Regions from separate parts of the Pseudomonas sp. LBUM1655 genome, predicted to be linked through region 2. Evidence: predicted binding sites of a transcription regulator. Region 2 holds the regulator's gene; each other region holds the start of a gene.
What was found. Region 2 encodes sigma-54, which starts transcription at its own class of promoters, with help from an activator protein. Its sites were predicted from a motif close to ANTGGCATNNANNTTGCTNT; they were not measured.
Positions count from the first base shown of each region.

Region 1: glnA (glutamate--ammonia ligase) is a predicted target of sigma-54. The motif match lies at 6,141-6,160, and genes of this name have one in related genera.
Region 3: ACA074_RS07685 (flagellar basal body rod protein FlgF) is a predicted target of sigma-54. The motif match lies at 2,590-2,609, and genes of this name have one in related genera.

Region 1 covers NZ_CP166801.1:375,866-385,797, forward strand. Annotated here, with positions in the region: gene ACA074_RS01710 (hypothetical protein) at 1-109, shown strand, start outside; gene ntrC (nitrogen regulation protein NR(I)) at 547-1,983, opposite strand; gene glnL (nitrogen regulation protein NR(II)) at 1,980-3,065, opposite strand; gene ACA074_RS01725 (DUF4124 domain-containing protein) at 3,297-3,920, opposite strand; gene ACA074_RS01730 (DUF4124 domain-containing protein) at 3,917-4,429, opposite strand; gene glnA (glutamate--ammonia ligase) at 4,641-6,047, opposite strand; gene thiI (tRNA uracil 4-sulfurtransferase ThiI) at 6,375-7,829, shown strand; gene typA (translational GTPase TypA) at 7,969-9,789, shown strand.
Region 2 covers NZ_CP166801.1:1,024,807-1,034,738, reverse strand. Annotated here, with positions in the region: gene ACA074_RS04480 (BolA family protein) at 1-126, opposite strand, end outside; gene ACA074_RS04475 (STAS domain-containing protein) at 242-547, opposite strand; gene ACA074_RS04470 (MlaC/ttg2D family ABC transporter substrate-binding protein) at 544-1,185, opposite strand; gene mlaD (outer membrane lipid asymmetry maintenance protein MlaD) at 1,197-1,664, opposite strand; gene mlaE (lipid asymmetry maintenance ABC transporter permease subunit MlaE) at 1,664-2,461, opposite strand; gene ACA074_RS04455 (ATP-binding cassette domain-containing protein) at 2,461-3,270, opposite strand; gene ACA074_RS04450 (KpsF/GutQ family sugar-phosphate isomerase) at 3,546-4,520, shown strand; gene ACA074_RS04445 (KdsC family phosphatase) at 4,521-5,045, shown strand; gene lptC (LPS export ABC transporter periplasmic protein LptC) at 5,054-5,626, shown strand; gene lptA (lipopolysaccharide transport periplasmic protein LptA) at 5,613-6,158, shown strand; gene lptB (LPS export ABC transporter ATP-binding protein) at 6,158-6,883, shown strand; gene ACA074_RS04425 (RNA polymerase factor sigma-54) at 7,071-8,564, shown strand; gene hpf (ribosome hibernation-promoting factor, HPF/YfiA family) at 8,638-8,946, shown strand; gene ptsN (PTS IIA-like nitrogen regulatory protein PtsN) at 8,958-9,422, shown strand; gene rapZ (RNase adapter RapZ) at 9,425-9,932, shown strand, end outside.
Region 3 covers NZ_CP166801.1:1,708,772-1,718,703, reverse strand. Annotated here, with positions in the region: gene ACA074_RS07700 (flagellar basal body P-ring protein FlgI) at 1-188, opposite strand, end outside; gene flgH (flagellar basal body L-ring protein FlgH) at 216-911, opposite strand; gene flgG (flagellar basal-body rod protein FlgG) at 964-1,749, opposite strand; gene ACA074_RS07685 (flagellar basal body rod protein FlgF) at 1,795-2,535, opposite strand; gene ACA074_RS07680 (sigma-54-dependent transcriptional regulator) at 2,822-4,384, opposite strand; gene phhA (phenylalanine 4-monooxygenase) at 4,757-5,548, shown strand; gene ACA074_RS07670 (4a-hydroxytetrahydrobiopterin dehydratase) at 5,618-5,974, shown strand; gene ACA074_RS07665 (amino acid aminotransferase) at 5,974-7,167, shown strand; gene ACA074_RS07660 (hypothetical protein) at 7,414-7,545, shown strand; gene ACA074_RS07655 (hypothetical protein) at 7,618-7,800, shown strand; gene ACA074_RS07650 (MFS transporter) at 7,904-9,103, shown strand; gene arfB (alternative ribosome rescue aminoacyl-tRNA hydrolase ArfB) at 9,100-9,513, opposite strand; gene queC (7-cyano-7-deazaguanine synthase QueC) at 9,654-9,932, shown strand, end outside.

The DNA of each region.
Region 1 (9,932 bases), 650 kb from region 2:
TGGCGGGTTGTTGCTGACGGTACTGGCAGCGCGGCCGCTGCAGGGTGACTGGGCCGGGAGCGAGGTCGATGACCGCTGGCGGCTGGAGATCCATCTCCGGGAGCAATAAAAGCGGGAATCCCTGACCTGCCTGTATCAGGGCTCCCAAAAGGCTGGACTGCGCGATGGCGTCAGTCCGGTGTAAAGAGGGAACCCCCGGCCTGCCTGTACCAAGGATCCCAAAAGGGTGGGCGCATCCGTTGCGGTGTGAGCCCGGTGTAAAGAGGGGAATCCCCGGCCTGCCTGTACCAAGGTCCCCGAAAGGGTGGGTGAATCGAATCACCTGTAAGAGCTATTGCAGGGGGCGTGCCAGCTTTTTACGGATTGAAACAAAAACCGTCTTCAGAAATGCGAAAGCCCCGGAATACGGGGCTTTCGTGTTTATAAAGTTTCAGTTTTCAAGTGATTTTGTGTCGGATTTTGAACCGCTCGCTGTGCGCGATAGCGGGTCAAAGTGCCTTATGGTGGTGCATGCGAAAAAAGATCGCTCAGGTGTTGAGGTCGAACTCAACCCTCATCCCCTTCATCATCATCCCCACCATCGACCTTCATCCCCAGTTCTTTGATCTTGCGCGTCAGGGTATTACGCCCCCAACCCAGCAACACCGCGGCATCACGACGACGCCCGGCGGTATGTTTCAACGCCGTTTCGATCATGATCCGCTCAAACGCCGGCACTGCACTGTCGAGCAGACTCGACTGGCCACGCGCCAACGCCTGATCCGCCCACTGGCGCAACGCCTGCTCCCAGTTGGTTACTGGCGCCGAATCCTGCGGCAGGCTCAGCAGTTCCGGCGGCAGGTCGCTGATGTGTACTTCGCGCCCGGAGGCCATCACCGTGATCCAGCGGCACGTGTTTTCCAACTGGCGCACGTTGCCGCCCCACGGCAGGTTTTTCAGGTATTCCTCGGTCTCGCTTTTCAGCAGCTTCGGCTCGACCGCCAGTTCTTGCGCGGCGCGGCTAAGGAAGTGCTTGGCCAGGGTCGGGATGTCTTCGCGACGATCCGACAGGCGCGGGATGTGGATGCGAATCACGTTGAGGCGGTGGAACAAGTCTTCACGGAATTTCCCGGCATGCACCAGGGTTTCCAGATTCTGGTGGGTCGCGGCAATGATCCGCACATCGACCTTGACCGGCACGTGTCCGCCAACGCGATAGAACTCGCCGTCGGCCAGTACCCGCAGCAGACGGGTTTGGGTGTCCGCCGGCATGTCGCCGATTTCATCGAGGAACAGCGTGCCGCCGTCGGCCTGTTCGAAGCGCCCGCGACGCAGGTTGGCCGCTCCGGTGAAGGCGCCTTTCTCGTGGCCGAACAGTTCGGATTCCATCAGATCCTTGGGGATCGCCGCCATGTTCAGTGCAATGAACGGCGAGGCCGCGCGCGGGCTGTGGCGGTGCAGGGCGTGGGCGACCAGTTCTTTACCGGTGCCGGATTCGCCGTTGATCAGCACGGTGATGTTGGAGTGGCTCAAGCGGCCAATGGCGCGAAACACTTCCTGCATCGCCGGCGCTTCGCCGATGATTTCCGGAGTGCGAGTCAGCGCTGGCACCACTTCCAGGCCTTGCTGTTCTTGCGCATGCTGATTGGCGCGCTTGACCAGCGAAACCGCCTCATCAACGTCGAACGGCTTGGGCAGATATTCGAACGCGCCGCCCTGATAAGAGGCGACAGCGCTGTCCAGATCGGAGTGAGCGGTCATGATGATGACCGGCAGCCGTGGGTGCTGCTCGCGAATCCGCGCCAGCAGGTCCAGGCCACTGGCACCCGGCATGCGGATGTCGGAAATGATCACGTCCGGTTGCTGACGGGCCAGACGACTCATCACGCCATCGGCGCTGTCGAAGCTCTGGGTGGTCATGCCTTCCTGCTGCAAGGCTTTTTCCAGAACCCAACGGATAGAACGGTCGTCATCGACGATCCACACAGTTTCACTACGGCTCATGTCGATGTGGCTCCTTGTTCCAGTGGCAGAAAGATCGAGAACGTGGTGTGGCCTGGGTGGCTGTCACACTCGATCAGACCCTGGTGCTGGCTGATGATGTTCTGGGTAATGGCCAGGCCCAGCCCGGTACCGTCCGGACGGCCGCTGACCATGGGAAAGAAAATGGTTTCCTGGAGTTCCGCCGGGATGCCCGGGCCGTTGTCGATGATCTCGATCTTGGTCACCAGACGATGGCGGACGTGGCCGATGGTGAACTGACGCATGGTCCGGGTACGCAAACTGATGCGACCCAGGCGCAGCTCGTTCTGGCTGCTGATCGCCTGCATCGCATTGCGCACAATGTTCAATACGGCCTGAATCATTTGCTCGCGGTCGATCAACACGTCGGGAATGCTTGGGTCGTAATCGCGCACCAGCGTGATGCAGCCCTGACTCTCCGCTTCGACCAGTTGGCCGACGCGTTCGAGCACTTCGTGAACGTTGCACATAGCCAGTGACGGTAACTTGTTCGAACCGAGCATGCGGTCGACCAGATTGCGCAGACGATCGGCCTCTTCAATGATCACGTTGGTGTAGTCGCGCAGGCTGTCTTCCGGCAGTTCGCGGGCCAGCAGTTGCGCCGCGCCCCGAATACCGCCGAGGGGATTCTTGATCTCATGGGCGAGGCCGCGAACCAACATCTTGCTGGTTTCCTGCTTGGACAACTGCGCCTCTTCCTTGGTGATCCGCAGCAAGCGGTCACGCGGGTGGACTTCCAGCAGCAGCATGGTTGCGCCATTGCTGAGGATCGGCGTCACCGCGTAATCCACGGTCAGGGTCTGGCCGGTGAGGGCGGTGAGCATCGCTTCGCGCTTGGTGAATGGATGCGCCTGTTCCACTGCCTGGCGCAAAGAGTTGAGCGCCTCGGTGGATTCGGTGAACAGCTCGCTGATGAACTGCCCATGGCTTCGCTGACCGCTGATGGCCAGCAGCATCTCTGCCGCCGGGTTCATGTACTCAAGGCGCAATTCGGCGTCGAGCAGGATGGTAGCGGTGGTCAGGTTGTCGAGCAGCAAACGATGAATTGCGTCACTTATAGTCATCAGAGCCTCTTTTGGGGGCGGAGCGTGCGCAAGAAGCAGGCGTCGTTAAACGGAAAATGCAAAAACCAAACCAAGGCTCCGAAAAGAAGCGCTCAACCCATGAAACAGGCGTTTGACGCTCGTTTGCGTGGCAGTTCGCCAGCGCTTGCGGGTACTTTCGAACCAAAATGGGTTGGAATGTGTGAAGAGTGCAGCTTCTTGCACCAATATAGTGCGCAAAGCTGATAGGCGTTAGAAGAAACGCAGGAAAGGGTTTTTCGGTTCCTCAGGTTTGTCTTTAAGCGGACATTCCGGGCGGACGCCGTAATCGTCCGTTGTGCAGGGTTTGACCTGGCGCTTCTGCGCCAGCGAGATGCGCAGCATGTGGAAGGGCTGATTAGCAGTGCGTTCGACGGTGCGGCCCTGCGCATCGAGAATCTCGACCGAAAGGCTGTGGCTGCCACGGTCGATATTGCTCAACGGGAACACCGGGCTCAGGCCGGGCTTGCCGGTGGCCTTGCCGTCCAGCAACAGGCGATAGCGATGGCCCGCTTGCAGGCCCGGCTCGCTGGTCACGCTGACGATCACTTCGCCGGCGCTGCTGCGAATGGTTGCATCGGGCTCGGGCACCAGAACACGGAGCATGTCGTAGTGGAACAGCGGTTGCTCCGGAGATTTTTTCGCCGTGGTGATCGGCGCGGCGCCGGTTGGATTGGCCGACATTCGGTTGCTGGTTGCCAGCGGCACTCGCTTGGCGTTACCACGCGGCTGGTCGGTGTAGACGCGATTGCCCTGCGCATCGACGTAAGTGAACACCTCTGCCGAGGCTTGCAGCGCCGTCAGTGCCAACACGGCGACCAGCCATTCGCGGATCATGGCTTGTGCACCCGCTGCACGGTAAAGACCACTGGCGGACTTTGCTGAATGATCATCTGACCATCGATCACCTGCACTGCGAGTCGATGATCACCTCGGTCGACGTTAACCAGTTGCAGGATCGGCACGTTGCTCGGCTGGCCGTAGGGTTGATCGTCGAGCAGCAGTCTTAATTGTTGCGGCGGTTGCAGGCGCGGCTTGATCAGCACATTGACCGTGAACGTGCCGTTGTTCGCGCGCAGGGCTTCCTCGGTGGGCAGGCCGGCGAGCTCGAGGATGGCGTAGGCATTACGCGGCGGCTCCCGGTTGTCGGAGGTGGGCGCGGCAGGTGCGCCTGGTGACTGAGGCTCGACCGTGTTGAGCGGCGGCAACTCCACCGACTGCGCGTTTACGCCGTCCGGCGAGTGATCGCTGTACACCGTGTTGCCGTTGGCGTCGGTGTACTTGTAGATCTGCGCGGCGGCGGGCAGGGCGATCAGCAGCAGGATGTAGAGAAAGGTGCGACCCATGAACTCGACCGGGGAAGAAAACGATGGGGTGCAGCATAGGTCAGGTGCGGCAGTTGTCCCAACTCAGGACGCATTTTGCCAAGCATTACTGAAACCTTTCATACGCCTCAGTTCCTACAGAACTCATCGTTTGCCATAAAGCCGAGCAATAAAAAAGGCCTCCCGAAGGAGGCCTCTTTTTGTGACAGCCGCTTAGCGCGGCGCTACCGGATCAGCAGCTGTAGTACAGCTCATATTCCAGTGGGTGTACGAAGGTGCGGACCTTGATTTCTTCTTCGGATTTCAGCGCGATGTAAGCGTCGATGAAGTCGTCGGAGAACACGCCGCCCTTGGTCAGGAACGCACGGCCCTTGTCCAGCTCTTCCAGGGCTTCTTTCAGGCTGCCGCAAACTTGTGGGATCTCTTTCGCCTCTTCAGGCGGCAGGTCGTACAGGTTTTTGTCAGCGGCATCGCCTGGGTGGATCTTGTTCTGGATACCGTCCAGGCCGGCCATCAGCAGTGCTGCGAAAGCCAGGTACGGGTTGGCAGCCGGATCCGGGAAACGTGCTTCGATACGACGGCCTTTAGGGCTGTTGACGTAAGGAATACGGATCGAGGCGGAACGGTTACGAGCCGAGTAGGCCAGCATGACCGGAGCTTCGAAGCCTGGCACCAGACGCTTGTACGAGTTGGTAGCCGGGTTGGTGAAGCCGTTCAGGGCCTTACCGTGCTTGATGATGCCGCCGATGAAGTACAGAGCGGTTTCGGACAGGCCGGCATAGCCTTCGCCAGCGAAGGTGTTCTTGCCATCTTTGGAGATGGACATGTGTACGTGCATACCCGAACCGTTGTCGCCGTACAGCGGCTTCGGCATGAAGGTAGCGGTGCGGCCGTAAGCGTCGGCTACGTTGTGTACAACGTATTTCAGAGTCTGAACTTCGTCAGCTTTCTTCACCAGGGTGTTGAACTTGACACCGATTTCGTTCTGACCGGCAGTCGCCACTTCGTGGTGGTGAACTTCAACGGTCTGGCCCATTTCTTCCAGTGCGTTGCACATGGCAGTACGGATTTCGTGGTCGTGGTCGAACGGCGGAACCGGGAAGTAGCCACCTTTGACGCCTGGACGGTGACCCTTGTTACCACCTTCGATGTCCTGGTCGGACATCCACGAACCTTGTTCGGAGTAGATTTTGAACATCGAGCCGGAGATGTCCGACTTGAACTTCACTTCGTCGAAGATGAAGAATTCTGGTTCTGGACCGGCGAAGACGGTGTCACCGATACCGGTGGTCTTCAGGTATTCCTCGGCGCGGTGAGCGATGGCGCGCGGGTCGCGATCGTAACCTTGCATGGTCGACGGTTCGATGATGTCGCAGACCAGGATCAGGGTCGCGTCTTCGGTGAACGGGTCGAGAACGGCAGTTTCGTCGTCCGGCAGCAGGATCATGTCGGAGGCTTCGATGCCTTTCCAGCCAGCGATGGAGGAACCGTCGAACATCTTGCCGACTTCGAAGAAGTCGTCTTCCAGCGCATCGCGAGCCGGCATGGTCACGTGGTGCTGAGTGCCTTTGGTGTCCGTGAAGCGCAGATCAATCCACTTGACGTCATGATCTTTGATGAGTTGAACCGACTTCGACATAGTGTCCTCCGGGTGAATTAGGGCTGGTAGTGGATGCCCTTAATAGTGGTGATGCCGGCGCGAATACTCTGCCAAGGCAACCTGCCTCACAAGGGAGCAAATTGCATGCCAGTGCCCCAGCATGGGTTTTTTGCCCCAAATTCACGCTTATAAAGGTGCAAAGCGCCCTGATGGTGAAAATCTCGCCCTCTAATGTAGCGTCTTAATCCATAAATGACCCGTTTTGGTGCGCGCAAAACCTTCTGCACATTAACTGGTTAAACCTTGAGCAATTTCCGCTATAATCCGCGCCCCCCTTTTTCGGCTGGCCCTGCGCGCGCTGTTTTCATGAAACTAATCGTAAAAGTCTTCCCCGAGATCACCATCAAAAGCCGACCTGTCCGGACGAAATTCATCCGCCAGTTGGCCAAGAACATCCGCGCCGTGCTCCGCGATCTGGACCCGGCTGTGGTGGTGAACGGCGTGTGGGACAACCTCGAGCTGGAAACCCGCGTTACCGACCCCAAAGCCTTGAAAGAGATGGGTGAGCGCCTGACCTGCATGCCGGGCATCGCGCACTTTTTGCAGATCGACGAGTACCCGCTGGGTGACTTCGACGACATTACCGAGAAGTGCAAACAGCACTACGGCGATGCGCTGGCGGGGAAGGTTTTCTCGGTGCGCTGCAAACGTGCAGGCAAGCACACGTTCAGCTCGATGGACGTCGAAAAATACGTCGGCAGCAAGCTGCGCCGTGAGTGCGGTGCCGCCGGCATCGACCTGAAAGCACCGCAAATTAAAGTTCGCATGGAAATTCGCGACAAACGGTTGTTTGTCATCCACAGCCAGCACAACGGCATCGGCGGCTACCCGCTCGGCGCGTTGGAGCAGACGCTGGTATTGATGTCCGGCGGCTTTGATTCGACCGTTGCGGCCTACCAGATCATGCGCCGCGGCCTGATGGCGCACTTCTGCTTCTTCAATCTTGGCGGACGTGCACACGAATTGGGCGTGATGGAAGTCGCGCATTTCATCTGGAAGAAGTACGGCAGCTCGCAGCGCGTGCTATTTGTCAGTGTTCCATTTGAAGAAGTGTTGGGCGAAATTCTCGCCAAAGTCGATAACAGTCATATGGGCGTCGTATTGAAGCGTATGATGTTGCGCGCGTCCTCAGCGATCGCCGACCGCCTGCATATCGATGCGCTGGTCACCGGTGAAGCGATCTCCCAGGTTTCGAGCCAGACGCTGCCGAACCTGTCGGTGATCGATTGCGTGACCGATAAACTGGTCCTGCGCCCGCTGATCGTCGCCCACAAGCAGGACATCATCGACACGGCCAACGAGATCGGCACCGCCGATTTCGCCCGGCACATGCCGGAATACTGCGGCGTCATCTCGGTCAATCCGAAGACCGCCGCCAAGCGTGGCCGCGTTGAGCACGAAGAGAAAGAATTCGACATGGCGGTGCTCGAGCGTGCGCTCGCCAACGCCAAACTGGTCGCGATCGATCGAGTCATCGACGAATTGGGCCAGGATTTGCAGATTGAAGAAGTCGGCGAAGCGCTGGCCGGTCAGATCGTCATCGACATCCGTCACCCGGATGCCGCTGAAGACGAACCGCTGGAGCTTGCCGGCATAGAGGTACAGACGATGCCGTTCTATGCAGTGAACGCACGTTTCAAGGAACTGGACCCTACTCGCCAGTACCTGCTGTATTGCGACAAAGGCGTGATGAGTCGCCTGCATGCCCACCATTTGCTCAGTGAGGGGCATGCCAATGTGCGCGTTTATCGACCGAGCTAAGTGCCCGGGGCTGTTTGCCTGTGGCCTGCGTCACCGGCCCCCCGACACCGCCGTCAAGCTGTAACGGCCATGCCGGACACTACTGCTAATCGCTGCCAAGACTTGTCAGCAAACCGAATCCTCTGATCGAGATACACAAGTGATCGAAAATCTACGCAACATCGCCATCATTGCCCACGTTGACCACGGTAAAACCACCCTGGTAGACAAACTCCTGCGTCAATCCGGCACTCTGGAGCGCAACGAGCTCAACGACGAGCGCGTGATGGACTCCAACGACCAGGAAAAAGAGCGCGGTATTACCATTCTGGCGAAAAACACCGCCATCAACTGGAACGGCTACCACATCAACATCGTGGACACCCCGGGCCACGCCGACTTCGGCGGCGAAGTTGAACGCGTAATGTCGATGGTTGACTCCGTTCTGCTGCTGGTTGACGCTCAAGACGGCCCTATGCCGCAAACCCGTTTCGTGACCAAGAAGGCTTTCGAAGCCGGCCTGCGTCCGATCGTGGTCATCAACAAGGTTGACCGTCCAGGCGCGCGTCCGGACTGGGTTCTGGATCAGATCTTCGACCTGTTCGACAACCTCGGTGCTACCGAAGAACAACTGGACTTCCAGGTTGTTTACGCCTCGGCCCTGAACGGCATTGCCGGTCTGGATCACACCGCCATGGCTGAAGACATGACCCCGCTGTACCAAGCGGTAGTCGATCACGTTCCAGCGCCAAAAGTTGACCGTGAAGGTCCGTTCCAGATGCAAATCTCGGCACTGGACTACAACAGCTTCCTGGGTGTTATCGGCGTTGGCCGTATCGCTCGTGGTAGCGTCAAGCCGAACACCCCGGTTGTTGCTATCGGTGCCGACGGCAAGAAGCGTAACGGTCGTATCCTGAAGCTGATGGGTCACCACGGTCTGCACCGTATCGACGTTGAAGAAGCTTTCGCAGGCGATATCGTTTGCGTCAGCGGTATGGACTCGCTGTTCATCTCCGACACCCTGTGCCACCCGGACACTGTCGAGGCGATGAAGCCTCTGACCGTTGACGAGCCAACCGTTTCGATGACCTTCCAGGTAAACGACTCGCCATTCTGCGGTAAAGAAGGCAAGTTCGTGACGTCCCGTAACATCAAGGACCGTCTGGACAAAGAGCTGCTGTACAACGTTGCTCTGAAAGTTGAAGAAGGCGACACCGCTGACAAGTTCAAGGTTTCCGGCCGTGGTGAGTTGCACCTCTCGGTACTGATCGAAACCATGCGTCGCGAAGGCTTCGAGCTGGCCCTGGGCCGTCCGGAAGTGATCATTCGTGAAGTGAACGGCGTCAAGCAAGAACCGTTCGAAAACGTGACCATCGACATCCCTGAAGATTCGCAGGGCAAGGTCATGGAAGAGATGGGTCTGCGTAAAGGCGACCTGACCAACATGGTTCCGGATGGTAAGGGCCGTGTTCGTCTGGAATACAACATCCCTGCTCGCGGTCTGATCGGTTTCCGTAACCAGTTCCTGACCCTGACCAACGGTGCTGGCATCCTGACCTCGATCTTCGATCGCTACGACACCGTCAAGTCGGGCCACATGTCCGGCCGTCAGAACGGCGTTCTGGTATCGGTTGAAACCGGTAAGGCTCTGACCTACTCGCTGGAAACCCTGCAGGCGCGTGGCAAGCTGTTCGTTGAACACGGTCAGGAGGTCTACACCGGTCAAATCGTCGGCCAGAACAGCCGCGACAACGACCTGGGTATCAACCCAACCAAAGGCAAGAAGCTCGACAACATGCGTGCTTCGGGTAAAGACGAAACCATCGCTCTGGTTCCACCAGTGAAGTTCACTCTGGAACAGGCTCTGGAATACATCCAGGAAGACGAGCTGTGCGAAGTTACTCCTAAGTCCATCCGTCTTCGCAAGAAGATCCTGGACGAAAGCGAGCGTACCCGCGCTGCCAAGAAAGCCAAGATCTAAGTAATTAGTTCAGGCTGAATGAAAACGCCCCCGGTCGAGAGACCGGGGGCGTTTTTGTTTGTCTGGGGTTTGATGATCTCGTTCCTACGCTCTGCGTGGGAATGCCTCAACGGACGCTCCGCGTTCGGCTTTTTGGGACGCAG
Region 2 (9,932 bases):
CGGGCTCAACGCCGCCAGTTCATCGCTAATCACGTTCAGCTGGAAATTGCAGCCTTCGCCCTCAACTTCTACCAACGTTCCGGGCAGCTTTCCTTCAAGGAAGCTCTTCACTTCTACGGCCTGCATGCTCAACCTCAATCGGCGCCCTGTGCGCACGGGTCGGACATCATACAAAAAAGCCCCGCGCCTGCGAACCCCGCAAGGCAGGACTCTGACGGGGGGCTTCTTTATTGATGCGGGTTCAGGATTGCGCCAACAGTTCGGTCAGTTCACTGACCTGAGCAATTTCGCGCATGTCTTCGGGCATCGCGCGGATGCTCACAGCCTTACCGGCCGCCTGAGCATCGCGCATAAAGCACAGCAGCAACGACAAGCCGACGCTGCTGGACTTCTTCACGGCCGAACAATCGATGACCAGCGCAGAAGCCTTGCTCGACTTGATCAGCGCCTGACCTTCCTTGCGCAAGTCCGGGCCAGTTCGGTAGTCCAGCACTCCGCTGAGCAATAGCTCGTCGACATCACTCATACGAACTGCCGCCTCATTCATTGCGCTGGCTTCTCGGTGGTTTGCTTGGCCTTGGCCACTTCACCTGCCCAATTGTTGATGGTCTTGTCCAGATCATTGCCGTTACGCTGCATCGCGTCGGCGAACTGGTCCCGGAACAACTTGCCGATGTTGATGCCGTTGATGATCACGTTGCGCAGTTTCCACTCGCCGTTGATCTTCTCCAGGGTGTACTGCACAGGGTATACCGCGCCGTTGGTGCCCTTTACGGTCATGCCGACGCTGGTGCGATCACCCGATTCGTCCTTGGCAGGATCAACGGTGATGCCCTGGTTGTTGTATTCGAGCAAGGCGTTGCCGTAGAACTGGAACAGGCCTTTCTTGAAGTTTTCCTGGAAGGTCTGCATCTGCGCAGGCGTTGCCTTGCGCGAATATTTGACCGTCATGATGCTTTTGGAGATGCCTTCGGCATCGACCACCGGACCAACGATAGTGTTCAGTGCAGCATAAAAGTCGTTCGGATCCTGCTTGTATTTCTCTTTATTGGCCGACAGATCAGCAAGCATCCGGGTGGTGGTGTCCTGAATCAGATCGTGCGCTGACTGTGCCGCCACAGCGGTACCCATCAGTGGCAATGTCGCGAGCAACACCAACAGGCCACGTCGCAAGGTAGAGATCATTCAAAAGCTCCTCATTTGGCGTCTTTGCTAACGGTATTGAGCAGGAATTTACCGATCAGGTCTTCCAGTACCAGTGACGACTGTGTGTCGTGAATGGTTCCACCATCCTTCAGAGGGGTATCTTCCCCGCCTACGCTGATACCGATGTATTTCTCGCCCAGCAGACCAGCGGTCAGGATAGACGCTGTGGAGTCGGTCGGCAGGTTGTCGACCTTTTTATCCACTTGCAGGGTCACCCGACCGGTGAAGCTGTCGCGATCCAGATCGATTGCGGTGACCTTGCCGATGGTTACACCGGCCATGGTCACTTTGGCTCTGACCGTCAAACCAGCGATATTGTCGAAGTAGGCATAAAGTTTATAAGTTTCGGTGGTCGAAGTCGGAGACAGGCCACTGACCCGCAAAGCAAGCAGCAGCAAAGCCAGGATCCCTGCCAGCAGGAACAGGCCGACACCGATTTCCAGGGTGCGGTTTTGCATCAGAAATCTCCAAACATCAAAGCGGTCAGAATAAAGTCCAGGCCCAGTACTGCCAGCGAGGCAAATACTACGGTCTTGGTGGTGGCACGACTGATCCCCTCGGAAGTGGGCTCACAGTCATAGCCTTGGAATACGGCGATCCAGGTCACGACGAAGGCGAAAACGATACTTTTGACGACGCCATTGAGCACATCGCTGGTGAAGTTCACGCTGTTCTGCATGTTTGCCCAATAAGACCCTTCATACACACCCAGCCAGTCGACAGCCACCCAAGAACCGCCCCAGATACCCACCACGCTGAAAATCATCGCCAGCACCGGCAGGGAAATGAATCCGGCCCACAGACGCGGGGCAATAATGTATTTGAGCGGGTCGACACCGATCATTTCCAGACTGGAAAGCTGCTCGGTGGACTTCATGTTGCCGATTTCCGCGGTCAGCGCCGAACCGGCACGTCCGGCGAACAGCAGCGCGGTCACCACAGGGCCGAGCTCACGCAGCAGCGTCAGCGCAACCATCTGCCCCACCGCCTGCTCCGAACCGTAGCTCGACAGAATGCTGAAACCCTGAAGTGCCAGCACCATGCCGATGAAAATCCCGGAGACCACAATGATCACCAGCGACATGACGCCGACCGAATGCAACTGCTTGACCAGCAAGCCGAAACCGCCGCTGATACCGCCACGCCCTATCAAGGCGTGAAACAGGAACAGCGTGGCCCGACCGAACACCGCAACGGCGTCGATCGCTGCTTCGCCGAACCGACGCACGCGTTCTATTAATGAAATTCTGCGCATCAGCGCTTCCCCAGAAGATCTGCGCGGTAATCCGTCGCTGGAAAATGGTACGGCACCGGGCCATCGGGATTGCCGGTCATGAACTGGCGGATACGCGGTTCGTCCGAGTTCATCAGCTCATCGGGCGTGCCCTGCCCCAGTACCTGACCATCACCCACTACATAGATGTAGTCGGCGATGCTCGCGGTTTCGGCCAGATCGTGCGAAACCACGATACTGGTGATCCCCAACGCATCGTTGAGCAGACGAATCAGGCGTACCAGCACGCCCATGGCGATCGGGTCCTGCCCAACGAACGGTTCGTCGTACATGAGAATCTGCGGATCGAGCGCAATGGCCCGCGCCAGCGCTACGCGCCGCTTCATGCCACCGGACAGCTCATCGGGCATCAAGTCGATTGCACCACGCAGCCCCACCGCCTGCAATTTGAGCAGGACGATGTCGCGGATCATTTCTTCCGGCAACTCGGTATGAACGCGCAGGGGAAAAGCGACGTTCTCGAAGACATCGAGATCGGTGAACAGAGCGCCGCTCTGAAACAGCACACCCATGTGCTTGCGTGCATCGAACAGATCACTGCGCGACAGCGCCGGCAGGTTCTGACCGTTGACCCAGACTTCGCCGCTGGCAGGACGCAACTGTGCGCCCATCAAACGCAGCAGCGTGGTCTTGCCACACCCGGAAGGTCCCATGATGCCGGTGACCTTGCCGCGCGGTATGCGAATATCGACGTTATTGAAAATGCTGCGCGCACCGCGCTTGAAGGAGACTCCCTTCAGCTCGACCGCGTAGGCGTTATCGGCACTCATCTAAACTCCTTGCGATGCAGCCTCTCACTCGGACGCCTGGCTTTATTTAAAAAGCACGTACATCCCGGGCAGGCCGAACTGGCGGCGAACTATATCACTGCAAAGGCCATGCGCCCAAGGCTTGTGCCAGCCTGTGTTCGGCGATATGGCAGGGCTGGCGGCTCTTTTCCCGGCTTTTGGTAACGAGGAATGACAAAGCACGACGAACTTGCGTGAGGCTTTGCAACATAACCGCTATAATCGCCGCCTTTTCATCGGGCTATACGATTTCTGACATGAGCCAATCCAGCGACCTGATTCAATCGGCACAACGCACCATCCGCCTCGAAGTGGAAGCCGTTCAAGGCTTGTTGCCCCATATCGACGCCGATTTCGTACGCGCTTGCGAGATGATTCTGGCCAGCAAAGGCCGTGTGGTGGTGGTCGGCATGGGCAAATCCGGGCACGTCGGCAACAAGATTGCCGCAACTCTGGCGAGCACCGGCACCCCGGCATTCTTTGTACACCCGGCTGAAGCCAGCCATGGCGACATGGGCATGATTACCCGTGATGACGTGATCCTGGCCCTGTCGAACTCCGGCTCGACCAACGAAATCGTCACCCTGCTGCCCTTGATCAAACGCCTGGGCATCCAGTTGATCAGCGTGACCGGCAACCCGGCCTCGCCGCTGGCGAAAGCCGCCGAAGTGAACCTCAATGTTCACGTCGAGCACGAAGCCTGCCCCCTGAACCTGGCCCCCACCTCTTCGACCACCGCCGCGCTGGTCATGGGCGATGCCCTGGCCGTAGCGTTGCTGGAAGCTCGCGGTTTTACCGCTGAAGATTTCGCCTTTTCCCACCCGGGTGGCGCCCTGGGCCGTCGCTTGTTGCTGAAAGTGGAAAACGTCATGCACGCCGGGCAGGAATTGCCGCAGGTGCAGCGGGGCACACTGCTCAAGGATGCGCTGATGGAAATGACCCGTAAGGGTCTGGGCATGACTGTCATCCTTGAAGCCGACGGCAAGCTCGCCGGGATTTTTACCGACGGCGATTTGCGCCGCACCCTGGATCGCAGCATCGACATCCGCAGCGCCACCATCGATCAGGTGATGACGGCCCACGGCAAAACCGCACGGCCCGAAATGCTCGCCGCCGAAGCCCTGAAAATCATGGAAGACCACCGAATCAACGCACTGGTCGTTGTCGATGAGGAAGATCGCCCGGTCGGCGCTTTCAACCTCTCCGATCTGTTGCGCGCAGGAGTGATGTAAATGAGCACCGATCTGTTACAACGCGGCAAAGCGATCAAACTGGCGGTTTTCGACGTCGACGGCGTCCTCACTGACGGTCGCCTGTACTTCCTTGAAGACGGCAGCGAATTCAAGACTTTCAACACCCTCGACGGCCAGGGCATCAAAATGCTCATGAACGCGGGTGTGCAGACCGCCATCATCAGTGGCCGCAAAACCCCCGTAGTCGAGCGCCGAGCGAAAAACCTCGGCATCCCGCACCTGTTCCAGGGGCGCGAAGACAAATTGGTGGTTCTGGACGGTCTACTTGAACAACTGGGCCTAAGCTATGAACAGGTCGCCTACCTCGGTGACGACCTGCCCGACCTGCCGGTGATCCGTCGCGTGGGACTGGGCATGGCCGTAGCCAACGCTGCCGACTTCGTCCGCGAACATGCCCACGGCGTAACCCGGGCACGTGGCGGCGAAGGTGCAGCCCGCGAATTCTGCGAATTGATCCTGCGCGCCCAGGGCCGCCTCGATGCGGCCAATGCCGCGTACTTATGAGCCAAACCATGTTCAGCAAAAAATTTCGTAACTTCCTGCTGTTCGGTTGCATCGCCGCGATATTCGCTGCGGTCGGCTACTGGAACATCAGCCCGGAACGCTTCCTCGACAAGCCTGCGGTTTCGTCCGTAGAAACGCCTATCGACTGGTATGCGACCAACACGCACACCGTGCAATACCTTCCGGACGGCAAAGTGCAGTATGAAATGACCTCCGAGAAGGCCGAGCACGTCAAGGCGACCGACATCACACTGGTCACCAAGCCTGACCTGAACATGTACCGCGGCACAGATTTCCCGTGGCACGTAACCAGCGAACGCGGCGAAGTGAACTCGGGCGGCACCGAAGTCGAGCTGATCGATTCAGTACGCATCAAGCGCACCGATAAAAAGAACCGCGCCACCCTGATCACGTCCACTCGCATGACGGTGTTCCCGCAGCAGGAATATGCGCAGACCGCGCAACCCGTTAGAATCGACGGCGCTGGCGGTGTATCGACTGGCGTAGGAATGAAAGCGTATCTGAAGGAAAGCAGGATACACCTGCAATCGAACGTAAGAGGACAGTATGAGGCTCGTTAAAACCCTCCCTATTTTGCTCAGTCTGGGCGCAGCACTGGGAAGCGTGAGCGCCTGGGCTCTGCCGAACGATCAAGAGCAGCCAATCCGCATTCAGGCCGACGATGCCCAGCTGGACGACAAGAATGGCGTTGCCACTTATAAAGGCGACGTGATCATCACCCAGGGTTCGATGAAGGTTACCGGCAACACCGTAACCATCACCCGTACCCCGACCGGTGACATCGACGTGGTGACCTCGGTGGGCAACCTGGCCTACTTCGAGCAACTGCAAACCGCTGGCGATACCAAACCTGTTCAGGGCTGGGGCGTGACGATCCAGTACCACGCTGCGCAAAATCGCGTCGTGCTGATCGATAAAGCCAAGGTTGTCGACAAGGACAACAACACCACCCAGGGCGAGAAAATCGTCTACGACACCGTGAAGAAACTGGCCAGCGCCGGCCGCGCTACCGGCAGCAAAGTCACCGAAGCGCGTCCGCGCATCGACATGGTGATCCAGCCGAAGAAGAAAACCGAAGAGAAAACCCAGTAATGGCAACTCTGAAAGCTCAGCACCTGGCCAAGGCCTATAAAAGCCGCCAGGTCGTGCGTGACGTCAGCCTGTCGATCGACAGCGGCCAGATTGTCGGCCTCCTCGGCCCCAACGGTGCCGGCAAGACCACTTGCTTCTACATGATCGTCGGCTTGGTACAGGCCGATCAGGGCCGTGTGCTGATCGATGATCTGGACGTCAGCCACCAGCCGATGCACGGTCGCGCCAAGGCGGGTATCGGCTATCTGCCGCAAGAAGCGTCGATCTTCCGCAAACTGTCGGTGGCCGACAACATCATGGCCATCCTCGAGACCCGTCAGGAACTCGACAAGGCCGGCCGTCGCAAGGAGCTGGAAAGCCTGCTGCAGGAATTCCACATCAGCCACATTCGCGACAACCTCGGCATGAGCCTGTCCGGTGGTGAACGCCGACGGGTGGAAATCGCCCGCGCCCTGGCGACAGCACCGAAATTCATCCTGCTCGACGAACCGTTCGCCGGTGTCGACCCGATCTCGGTCGGCGACATCAAGCAGATCATCCATCATCTCAAGGCCAAGGGCATCGGTGTTCTGATCACCGACCACAACGTCCGTGAGACGCTGGACATCTGCGAAACCGCCTATATCGTCAACGACGGTCAGTTGATTGCCGAAGGCGATGCAGAAACCATCCTGGCCAACGATCTGGTCAAGGAAGTGTATCTGGGCCATGAATTCCGCCTGTAAGCCTGTTAGTGCCGAGTGAGCCGCCCGGGCGCTGTATCGATTCAAGCAGAATTTAATACGCTTTAATTGTTACAGCGCTCTAGGCAAACACTTCAGTTTCAGGCATATAATTTGCTTAAGTTTGGCGCTCCGGCGCCCTGTAGTGGATGGCGCATAGCGCCGGCGAATAAGGTGTTAAGCCCCTGCCATGAAACCATCGCTAGTCTTGAGAATGGGCCAGCAGCTGACGATGACACCGCAGCTGCAACAGGCTATCCGCCTGCTCCAATTGTCGACCCTGGATCTGCAACAGGAAATCCAGGAGGCCCTGGAATCCAATCCGATGCTCGAACGCCAGGAAGAAGGCGACGACTTCGACAACTCCGATCCTCTGGCCGACAACGCTGAACAGAAGCCCAACACCGAGATCCAGGAACCCTCCTATCAGGAAACCGCCCCGACGGTGGATAACCTAGAGGAAGGCGACTGGAGCGAACGCATCCCCAACGAGCTTCCGGTCGATACGGCCTGGGAAGACGTCTACCAGACTAGCGCCAGCAGCCTGCCCAGCAGCGACGATGACGAGTGGGACTTCACCACCCGTACCTCCGCCGGCGAAAGCCTGCAAAGCCACCTTCTGTGGCAACTTAACCTCGCGCCGATGTCCGACACCGATCGACTGATCGCCGTCACCCTGATCGATTGCATCAACAATCAGGGCTATCTGGACGAAACCCTCGAAGAGATCCTCGAAGCGTTCGATCCGGAACTGGACATCGAGCTGGACGAAATCGAAGCCGTTCTGCACCGCATCCAGCAATTCGAGCCTGCCGGCATCGGCGCCCGCAATCTTGGCGAATGCCTGCTGCTGCAACTGCGCCAGTTGCCGGCCAAGACGCCTTGGCTGGCCGAAGCGAAACGTCTGGTCACCGATTATATCGACCTGCTGGGCAGCCGCGATTACAGCCAGTTGATGCGGCGCATGAAGCTCAAGGAAGACGAGTTGCGTCAGGTCATCGAGCTGGTGCAGAGCCTCAACCCGCGCCCGGGCTCGCAGATCGAATCGACTGAAGCCGAGTACGTCGTACCGGACGTCATCGTGCGCAAGGACAACGAGCGCTGGCTGGTCGAGCTGAATCAGGAGTCGGTGCCTCGCCTACGGGTCAACGCCCAGTACGCCGGCTTCGTGCGACGCGCCGATACCAGCGCCGACAACACCTTCATGCGCAATCAGTTGCAGGAAGCGCGCTGGTTCATCAAGAGCCTGCAAAGCCGCAACGAAACCCTGATGAAAGTTGCCACCCAGATCGTTGAGCATCAGCGCGGGTTTCTGGAATACGGCGATGAAGCCATGAAGCCGCTGGTCCTGCATGACATCGCTGAAGCGGTCGGCATGCACGAGTCGACGATTTCCCGGGTGACCACGCAAAAATTCATGCATACACCGCGCGGTATCTATGAATTGAAATACTTTTTTTCCAGCCACGTCAGCACCTCCGAAGGCGGTGAATGCTCGTCCACGGCGATCCGCGCGATCATCAAAAAACTGGTTGCCGCGGAAAATCAGAAAAAGCCGTTGAGTGACAGCAAGATCGCTGGTTTACTGGAGGCACAAGGCATTCAGGTGGCTCGCCGCACCGTCGCCAAGTACCGCGAGTCCCTAGGGATCGCGCCTTCGAGCGAACGCAAGCGGTTGATGTAAGCCACGTTACAGCGTTCCAGTGGCAGGCTTTTCGGCCTGCCGCTTTATGCACTGGCAACGAAGGAGAAGCTGTATGCAAGTCAACATCAGTGGACACCAACTGGAAGTGACCGAACCTCTGCGCACCTACATCAACGAGAAACTCGAACGATTGGAGCGCCATTTCGACAAGATTACCAACGTGCAAGTCACGATGTGTGTCGAAAAGCTGAAGCAGAAAATCGAAGCCACCTTGCATATTCCCGGCAGTGAAGTGGTCGCCAACGCGGAACATACCGATATGTACGCCGCGATCGACGCCCTGACCGACAAGCTGGATAAACAACTCAAAAAGCATAAGGAAAAGACCCAGAGCCTGCTCCAGGGCGCGACCGGTCGATAACCCCCCACTCCATGATCCGACTTGAAAGTATCCTGACCCCCGGCCGTTCCCTCGTGAACGTGCCGGGCGGCAGTAAAAAGAAAGCCCTCGAACAGATTGCCAATCTGATCGCCCGCGAAGTGCCGGCTCTGGAGATGCAAGATGTCTTCGAGGCCCTGATCGCTCGTGAGAAACTCGGCTCCACCGGTTTCGGCAACGGCATCGCCATTCCTCACTGCCGCCTCAAGGGTTGCCAATCGCCTATCAGCGCCTTGATGCACCTTGAAGCCCCAATCGATTTCGACGCCATCGACGGTGCTCCGGTTGACCTGCTGTTCGTATTGCTGGTGCCTGAAGCTGCGACCGATGCGCATCTGGAATTGCTGCGTCAGATCGCCAGCATGCTTGATCGCAAGGACGTTCGCGAAAAATTGCGTAGTGCTTCGAGCAACGAAGCCTTGTATCAGGTCGTCGTGGACGAACAAAGCGGGCACTAATCATGCGCTTGATCATCGTCAGTGGCCGTTCCGGCTCGGGCAAAAGTACGGCGTTGAATGTCCTTGAGGACAACGGCTACTACTGCATCGACAATTTGCCGGCGGGCCTGCTGCCGGAACTCGCAGAGCGCGCACTCATTCATACTGAACTGGCACAACCGCTGGTGGCAGTGTCGATCGATGCGCGTAATCTGCCGAGTCATCTGTCACGCTTCCCCGAGTTGCTGGAAGAAGTCCGCAGCCGCCACATCCAGTGCGATGTGTTGTATCTGGACGCTGACGAAGAAACTCTGCTCAAACGTTTCTCGGAAACCCGTCGTCGGCACCCGCTGAGCACCGCCAATCGGTCGCTGGCTGAAGCCATCAACGATGAGACCGCCCTGCTCGGCCCGATTGCCGATCTTGCCGACCTCAAGGTCAACACCACCAATCTGAACCTGTACCAGCTGCGCGATACCATCAAGCTTCGTTTGCTGAACCAGCCGGAGCCCGGTACGGCGTTTCTGGTCG
Region 3 (9,932 bases), 680 kb from region 2:
GAGAGCATGTTGTTGAAAGTCTGCAGGGTGAACGGAGTTTGCGTTGTCTGGTCACCGGTGCCGTTAAGCCCGACCACCAGACCGTAACCGATCAATTGGTTGGACCGCACGCCGGAAATGCTGGCGATATCTTTCAGCCGCTCGGCTTGTGCATTGAAGGCCGCCGACAACATAACGGCGGCCAGCATCAGGCTCTTGAAATTCAACGTAGCCACCTAGAAAGGGAACAGCGGGCTGAGGAAGAAACGGTCGAACCAGCCTGGCTGACTCGCATCGGCAAACGAACCGGTGCCCGAGTAGGTGATGCGCGCGTCGGCGACACGGGTCGACGAAACAGTGTTGTCAGTGGCGATGTCATCGGCACGCACCAGACCGGCGATCCGCACCAGCTCATCGCCCGTGTTGAGGGTCATCCACTTCTCGCCGCGCACGGCGATGATACCGTTGGGCAATACGTCGGCCACGGTCACGGTGATCGAACCGGTCAGGGTATTACCCTGCGCAGCCTTGCTGTCGCCCTTGGTCGCGCGGTCTGCGCTGTAGCCGGCGTTCAGGCTCAGGTCATTGCTGCCCAGCGGGTTATTGGTGGTCAGACTGGAACCGAACAACGAAGTCAGGCCGACCGTGGTATCGCTGTTCTTGCCGATCTGCGAGTTAGCGTTTTTGCTCGCCTGGGTTCTCTCGTTCAGGGTGATGGTGATGATGTCACCGACCCGGAACGCCTTGCGATCGCTGTAAAGGTTCTGCTCGAAGCCGGCCTGATAGATCGAGCCGTTGTTGGCGGCCGCCGGCAACGGCGTGCGCGGCAACACCGGGGCGTAGTAAGGGTCATTGGGCTTGGGCGTCGGAGCGACGCAGCCCGCGAGCGAGACGACTCCACTCAATGCCAGAACAGATACGAAGCGATTCATGACCCTACCTCACGGTGTTGCAGGCGACCTCATGGCCGCCTCATAGACTTGATTACAGATTCTGCGTTACGAACGAGAGCATCTGGTCGGCGGTGGAGATCACCTTGGAGTTCATCTCGTAAGCGCGCTGAGTGGTGATCATGTTGACCATCTCTTCAACGGTGCTGACGTTGGACGTTTCCAGGGTGTTCTGCAGCGTGGTACCGAAACCGTTCAGGCCCGGAGTACCGACTTGCGGCGCGCCGGAAGCAGCGGTTTCCAGGAACAGGTTGTTGCCCACCGCTTGCAGGCCGGCCGGGTTGATGAAGTCGGCGGTTTGCAGGTTGCCAATCACTTGGGAAGCCGGGTTGCCGGCAACGGTGATCGATACGGTGCCGTCACGGCCGACGGTGAAGGTCTGGGCATCGTTCGGAATGACGATGGCTGGTTCCAGAGCGAAACCGCTGGCGTTGACGACCTGGCCATTGGAATCGAGGTGGAAAGTACCGTCACGGGTGTAGGACGTGGTGCCATCCGGTTGCAGAATCTGGAAGAAACCGCGACCGTCAACGGCCAGATCCAGCGGCTGTTCGGTGGTTTGCAGGCTGCCGGCGGTGAAGTTTTTCTGCGTGCCGACAATGCGCACACCGGTACCCACTTGCAGACCCGACGGCAGTTCGCTGTCCTGGGTCGACTGGGCGCCTGGCTGACGCTTGATCTGATACAGCAAGTCCTGGAACTCGGCGCGGTCGCGTTTGAAACCCGTGGTCGAGACGTTTGCCAGGTTGTTGGAAATGGTGGTCAGGTTAGTGTCCTGGGCGGACAGACCGGTTTTGGCAACCCATAGAGCCGGAAGCATTCGATTCTCCTCGTGCGCCTGTTTTACGGCGCGACGTTCTGATAATTAGCTGATCTGCAAGACCCGAGCCATGGCTTGGTCGTCGTCTTTGGCGGTGTTCATCATCTTGACGTGCAACTCGAACTGCTTGGCCAGGGCCAGTACCGAAGTCATTTCTTCCACGGCATTGACGTTGCTCGACTCCAGGAAACCCGACACCAGTTTGACGTTGGCATCGATCGGCGCAGGCTGGCCGTCCTTGGTGTAGATCGAGCCGTCGAGGCCCTTGTTCATGTTCTTGATGTCCGGGTTGACCAGTTTGATCCGGTCGACTTCCGCCATGACGCGCGGGCCTTCGCCCATCGCACGAATACTGATGGTGCCGTCTTCGCCGACTTCGATCTGCTGCTCGGGTGGCACGGCGATCGGACCGCCATTGCCCATCACCGGCATACCGTTGCCGGCACGCAGGACGCCGAGGGCGTCGACATTCAGGCTGCCGGTACGCACGTAGCTTTCGCCGCCGTTGGGATTCTGCACGGCGATCCAGCCATTGCCGGTCACGGCGACGTCGAGGTCACGGCCGGTCTGCACCAGCGAGCCTGGCGTGAAATCAGTGGCGGGCCGTTCGCTCAGGGCAAACGCGCGCGCCGGAAAGCTGTCACCGAACACCGGCATCGAACGCGCCTGCTCCAGGTCGCGCTGAAAACCGTTGGTGGAGATGTTCGCCAGGTTGTTGGCATGAGCCTTCTGCGCCAGTGCGTTCTGGCTGGCGCCGGTCATTGCCACATAAAGGTACTTGTCCACACTCTTTCCTCTGCATGCCGGACGTTTGCCGCCCACCGCTGTACTGCTGAGCCATAAGCAATTTGCAGACCAACTTTTTTCTGGCGGCTTGAGGCCCGGCAAACAAAGGACTTGAGGGGTATTGCGGGGAATTGGGAAATGTATCGAAGTCGAAAAACCGGCGGTGTTATGCCGCTTCGCGGCAATCGACCAAAAGATCGCAGCGTGCCGCAGCTCCTACAGGAATCCGCATTCCAACTGTAGAAGCTGCCGAAGATTCGGGCCGCGTCCGGACGATCTTTCGATCTTAGGCTTCAGGCTCTTTGCCCACCTCATACTCACGCAACTTATTGGCAATGGTCGTATGCGAAACCCCGAGGCGCTTGCCCAATTGCCGACTGCTCGGGTGCTCGGAATACAGACGTTCCAGCACGGCCTTCTCAAACCGCCCGACGATCTCGTCCAGCCCACCTTCAAGGGAAAAATCGCCAAGCGGCTGACGCACGCCATAATCCGGCAGGCGAATATGCTCGGCCTTGACCGTGCCGCCATCACACAGCGACACCGCCTGAAACAGCACGTTCTCCAACTGCCGCACATTACCCGGCCAGTGATAATGACTGAGCCGATCCATGGCCGTCGGCGCCAGTTTTGGTAGCGAACAGCCGATCTGTCGACTGGCCTGATCAAGAAAGTGCTCGACCAGCGGCGTCAAACCGTCGAGGCATTCGCGCAGGGGTGGAATATGCAGCGAAAGCACGTTCAAGCGATGGTACAAATCCTGGCGAAATTCGCCACGAGCGCACAACTCGGACAAGTCCACCTGGGTCGCGCAGATCACCCGCACATCCAGATAAACCTCTTCATCGCTGCCGACGCGACGGAAGCAGCCGTCCTGTAAGAAGCGCAGCAATTTCACCTGCAAGCGCGGGCTCATTTCGCCGACACCATCGAGAAACAGCGTGCCACCCGCCGTCAACTCCAGCAGACCGAGCTTGCCCTCAGCACGCGCACCTTCGAAAGCACCGGGGCCATAGCCGAACAGCTCGGTCTCGGCCATCGACTCCGGCAGGCCGGCGCAGTTGAGCGCCATCAGCGGCGATTGTCCGCGCGGACTGGCGAGGTGACAGGCGCGTGCCAGCAACTCCTTGCCGGTGCCGGTTTCGCCTTCTATCAATAGAGGTGCATCAAGGGGCGCCATGCGACGCGCTTCGCGCACCACCGCCGCCATGACTTTCGAGCTTTGGAAGATGCTGTCGAAACCGCGCAACTCCTGCTTGCGCACGTTATAGATGCGCTCGCCGACACGGTCGGCGCGATGCAAGGTCAGCACCGCACCGGCCATGGCTTCGCTGTCGTCGTGCTCCGATTGCAGCGGAGCGATGTCGGCGAGAAAAACGTCACCCTTGACCTTGACCCGCATGCCGTTGATTCGCGATTTATTGGCGCGCACCAGTTCCGGCAGGTCGAAATCTTCGGCGTAGCGTGACAGCGGAATCCCCGGCACCTCGTCGACGCGCACGCCGAGCAACTGCGCCGCCGCGCGGTTGGCGGCGACAATCGAGCCACCCATATCGATCGACAACACCGGAAATTCCAGCGCACCGAGCAGTGCGTTCAACTCCATGTGCCGGCGCTCGCTGGGCATCAGCCCTACCCGCTTGACGCCGAACACCCCGGCAATCGCTTCGAACTTCGGGCGCAACGCCTGGAACTGGATGTTGATCAGGTTCGGGCAATGCAGATAGATCGCGTTGCCATGCTCACCACCAACCTCGCCGCGCGCGACGTTGATCCCGTACGCCACCAACAGGTTGAGAATGTCGCGCAGGATGCCGATGCGGTTTTGGCAGTGGACTTTGATACGCATATAAAAGGCCCGAAAACGATGATTAACCTGTACTAGCGAGCCTGCTCGCGATGAGGCTAGCCCAGCCAACTTCCTCATTGACTGATACACAGCAATCGCGAGCAGGCTCACTCCTACAGGGGGGTTGCGCCAGACTTTTCTGTCGCAGCGCGCAGATAGTTGTCAAGATTATGTGACAGCAATGACCCTTTTCAAACCTGCAAATCACTGCAAACGCGAGATATCCGTCAAAGCGTAACGATTACTTTACGAATTAAATGGAAAATTCCTACGCGAAGGCGATTCAACCTGCTGCACATCAACGCGCTCTCGGGTAATTCTGAGTCCATCGCTGGACATAACAAGAACGAATTCCCCTAGCAGGAGAGCAGTATGAAGCAGACGCAATACGTGGCCCGCGAGCCCGATGCGCAAGGTTTTATCGACTACCCCGCCGAAGAACATGCGGTGTGGAACACGCTGATCACTCGCCAACTGAAAGTGATCGAAGGTCGTGCGTGCCAGGAATACCTGGACGGTATCGAAAAACTCGGCCTGCCCCACGACCGCATCCCGCAACTGGGCGAGATCAACAAGGTGCTCGGCGAGACCACCGGTTGGCAGGTCGCGCGCGTTCCGGCACTGATTCCGTTCCAGACCTTCTTTGAATTGCTCGCCAGCAAGCAATTTCCCGTGGCCACCTTTATTCGCACCCGCGAAGAGCTGGACTACCTGCAAGAGCCGGACATTTTCCACGAGATCTTTGGTCACTGCCCGCTGCTGACCAACCCGTGGTTTGCCGAATTCACCCACACCTACGGCAAGCTCGGCCTGCAAGCCACCAAGGAAGAGCGCGTGTATCTCGCGCGCCTGTACTGGATGACCATCGAATTCGGCCTGGTCGACACCCCGCAAGGCAAGCGCATCTACGGCGGGGGCATCCTCTCCTCACCGAAAGAAACTGTTTACTCGCTGTCGGACGAGCCCGAGCATCAGACCTTCGATCCGCTGGAAGCCATGCGCACGCCTTATCGCATCGACATCCTGCAACCGCTGTACTTTGTCCTGCCGAACCTCAAGCGTCTGTTCGACGTGGCCCATGAAGACATCATGGCCATGGTCAAGCAAGGCATGCAGTTGGGTTTGCACGCACCGAAATTTCCGCCGAAGCCGAAAGCGGCCTGAGCAGAACCCGCTCGCGACTTGCGCGCAAAGATAGTAATTTCCAACAAGAATCGAATTCAGGAATACACCATGTCAACTTTGAACCAAGCCCACTGTGAAGCCTGCCGCGCCGATGCGCCACAAGTCAGCGACGAAGAACTGCCGATCCTGATCAAGCAGATCCCTGATTGGAACATCGAAGTTCGCGACAGCATCATGCAGCTGGAAAAAGTCTTCCTGTTCAAGAATTTCAAGCACGCGCTGGCGTTCACCAACGCCGTCGGCGAAATCTCCGAGGCCGAAGGTCACCACCCGGGTCTGCTGACCGAGTGGGGCAAAGTGACCGTGACCTGGTGGAGCCACTCGATCAAAGGCTTGCACCGCAACGACTTCATCATGGCCGCGCGCACTGACGAAGTGGCCAAGACCGCAGAAGGACGCAAGTAATGCACTTCGACGCCATCGGCCGGGTGCCCGGCGACCCGATCCTCGGTTTGATGGAGGCGTATGCGCAGGATGCCAATCCGCGCAAATTCGACCTCGGCGTTGGCGTCTACAAGGATGCCCAAGGCCTGACCCCCATCCCTGAAGCGGTGAAAATCGCCGAAGCGCGGCTGGTCGAGAGCCAGGACACCAAAACCTACATCGGTGGCCACGGCAACCCGCTGTTCGGCAAAGTCATCAATGAGCTTGTGCTGGGTGGCGACTCGAAACTGATCGCCGAACAGCGTGCAGGCGCCACCCAGACCCCGGGCGGCACCGGTGCCCTGCGTCTGGCTGCCGACTTCATCGCCCAATGCCTGCCGGGCAAAGGCGTGTGGTTGAGCAACCCGACCTGGCCGATCCACGAAACCATTTTCGCCACGGCTGGCGTCAAGGTCAGTCACTACCCTTACGTGGGCAGTGACAACCGTCTCGACGTCGACGCCATGCTCGCCGTGCTCAACGAAGTGCCAAAAGGTGATGTGGTGCTGCTGCACGCGTGCTGCCACAACCCGACCGGTTTCGACCTGAGCCACGACGACTGGCAGCGCGTGCTGGACGTGGTGCGCCGTCGCGACCTGCTGCCACTGATCGACTTTGCCTACCAAGGCTTTGGCGACGGTCTGGAGCAGGATGCGTGGTCGACCCGCTTGTTCGCCGCGCAAGTGCCGGAGTTGCTGATCACCAGTTCCTGCTCGAAGAACTTCGGCCTGTATCGCGACCGTACCGGTGCGCTGATCGTCTGCGCGAAAACCGCCGACAAGCTCATCGACATCCGCAGCCAACTGGCCAACATCGCCCGCAACCTGTGGTCAACGCCACCGGATCACGGCGCGGCCGTGGTCGCGACCATCCTTGCCGACCCGGAGCTGAAAAGCCGCTGGGCCGACGAGGTGGAAGCCATGCGTTTGCGCATCGCGCAGTTGCGCAGTGGTTTGGTGGAAGCGCTGGAGCCGCACGGTCTGCGCGAGCGTTTTGCACACATTGGCGTGCAGCGCGGGATGTTCTCTTACACCGGCCTGTCGCCGGAGCAAGTGAAACAACTGCGCGAGCATCACAGCGTGTACATGGTGAGTTCGGGCCGGGCGAACGTGGCCGGTATCGATGCGACACGTCTGGCGCTGCTGGCCGAGGCCATAGCCAACGTCTGCAAGTAATACCGCAATACCCCTGTAGGAGCTGCCGGAGGCTGCGATCTTTTGATCTTGTTTAAAAGCAGGATCAAAAGATCGCAGCCTTCGGCAGCTCCTACATTGGTTTCGGCGACCTGCCTCCCTGCGGCCATTTGTCGCAATAATTCGAATTAAAAGTCTGATTGTCATTTTTCCTGCTGTATCCTGCGCAGGCTTTCCAAAAGCGCGGATCTACCAGATCTATCAACAGACTTAGCGAGGAGCGCAACCATGCACGAGATTCCTAATCTCCCCTTCCCAAGCCTGCACGTACCTGAGCAGACGACCACGCAACAAGCCGGTGCCCAACAGCCCGAGTCGAAAGAAGCCGTTGAGAGCCGCCCGGCCGACAGCGAAGAGTAAAACCCGCCGTACAGACCGTGTGGAAAGCGCTAACATGCGCTTTCCACACTGCCTGAATGCCCGAGCCCTGCCATGACCGACGAATTCTCCGAAAACCAAGCCGCCGTTCTGATCGGTGCCACCGAGAAAATGATCGAGATCTGGAGCCGACTCTCCCCCGAAAAGCAGGCCGCTCTGCTCGCCCGTTTTGGCAGCGAAGAAAACGCCCTCGCCGCACTGGTCACCACGCAACTGGTCGCCCCGGCCAAACCCTGAAACCGCCGTCCGGCAAATAGTTTTACTTTTCCCCGCCCCAGAGCCGTTCGCGTCGGTATCATAAGCAGCCTATCTAATCTGCTGCTCCCGTGGACCTTTACCCATGTCGTTCTTCAAGTCAGAGCCCCAGCGCCCCCTGGCGGTCACGCTGCAAGTCGTTTCCATCGTCCTCTTCACTTTCATCGGCTACCTGAACATCGGCATTCCGCTGGCTGTATTGCCGGGCTATGTCCACAGCGACCTGGGTTTCGGCGCAGTAATCGCCGGTCTGGTGATCAGCGTGCAATACCTCGCCACCCTGCTCAGCCGCCCTTACGCCGGCAAGATCATCGACAACAAGGGCAGCAAACTCGCGGTGATGTATGGCTTGGCCGGGTGCGGTTTGAGCGGCGTGTTCATGCTGATTTCGGCGTGGACTCCGAACATGCCGATGCTCAGCCTGATCAGCCTGTTGATCGGTCGACTGGTGCTGGGCAGCGCGGAAAGCCTGGTCGGTTCCGGCTCGATTGGCTGGGGGATCGGCCGCGTCGGCGCGACGAACACCGCCAAGGTGATCTCGTGGAACGGCATCGCCAGTTACGGCGCACTGGCCGTCGGCGCACCGTTCGGGGTGTGGCTGGTCGGCCAACTTGGCTTGTGGAGCATGGGCGTCAGCATCATTTTGCTGGCGGCGTTAGGCCTGCTGCTGGCATGGCCTAAGACTGCCGCGCCGATTGTCATCGGTGAGCGTCTGCCGTTCATGCATGTGTTGGGACGGGTCTTTCCTCACGGTTGCGGACTGGCGCTGGGTTCGATCGGCTTCGGCACCATCGCCACCTTCATTACCCTGTATTACGCCACTCAGCATTGGGACAACGCGGTGCTGTGCTTGAGTCTGTTCGGCGCCAGCTTCATCGGCGCGCGCCTGCTGTTCGGCAACCTGATCAACCGCCTCGGCGGCTTCCGCGTGGCGATTGCCTGCCTGTCGGTTGAAACCCTCGGCCTGTTGCTGTTGTGGCTCGCGCCGGATGCGCACTGGGCATTGGCCGGTGCGGCATTGAGCGGTTTCGGCTTCTCGCTGGTGTTCCCGGCGCTGGGTGTGGAAGCAGTGAATCTGGTTCCAGCGTCGAGTCGCGGCGCAGCAGTCGGCGCCTATTCGTTGTTCATCGACTTATCGCTGGGGATCACTGGACCGCTGGCCGGGGCAATTGCTGCCGGATTCGGCTTCGCCTCGATCTTCCTGTTCGCCGCCCTCGCCTCCCTGAGTGGATTGGCGTTGAGCGTGTATCTGTACAAGCACACCGCAAGATACCGGGAAGACTAGAAATCCACCTTGCCACGCCCGGCCTTGATACTGCCGCGCTTGGTTTTCGACTCGAGCCGACGCTTCTTCGAGCCGAGCGTCGGCTTGGTCGGACGGCGTTTCTTTTCGACTTTGGTGGCGCTGAGGATCAGCTCGACCAGACGCTCAAGTGCATCGGCACGGTTGGCTTCCTGCGTGCGGTGCTGCTGGGCCTTGATGATCAACACGCCATCGCTGGTAATACGACTGTCGCGCAACGCCAGCAGCCGTTCCTTGTAGAACTCGGGCAAGGACGAGGCCGAAATATCGAAGCGAAGGTGCACGGCACTGGAGACCTTGTTGACGTTCTGCCCCCCGGCGCCCTGGGCGCGAATGGCCGTCAATTCGATCTCAGCATCCGGCAGATGCACGTTGTTGGAAATCACCAGCATGGAAAAGCGTCCGTATTCAGAACGCGCAGGATACCGCGAAACAGATGCCGGGCTTGCTCGCCATTTGAATCAGGCCGCCACCGTGTTTGAGTTACCATTCCAAATCTTGCCCTTACTACATCAATGCAGGAAGCATAAGCATGACCAACAAAGCAGTTATCGTTTTCAGCGGCGGACAGGACTCAACCACCTGTTTGATCCACGCACTGACTCACTACGATGAAATACACTGCATCACGTTTGACTACGGTCAGCGTCATATCGCCGAAATTGAAGTCGCGCAGCATCTTTCCAAAAAGCTCGGCGTGACCGTGCATAAAACCCTTGATGTGTCCTTGCTCAATGAGCTGGCGATCAGCAGCCTCACGCGCGACAACATTCCGGTCCCGACCGTGAATAGCTCCGGAGAAAGCCTGCCA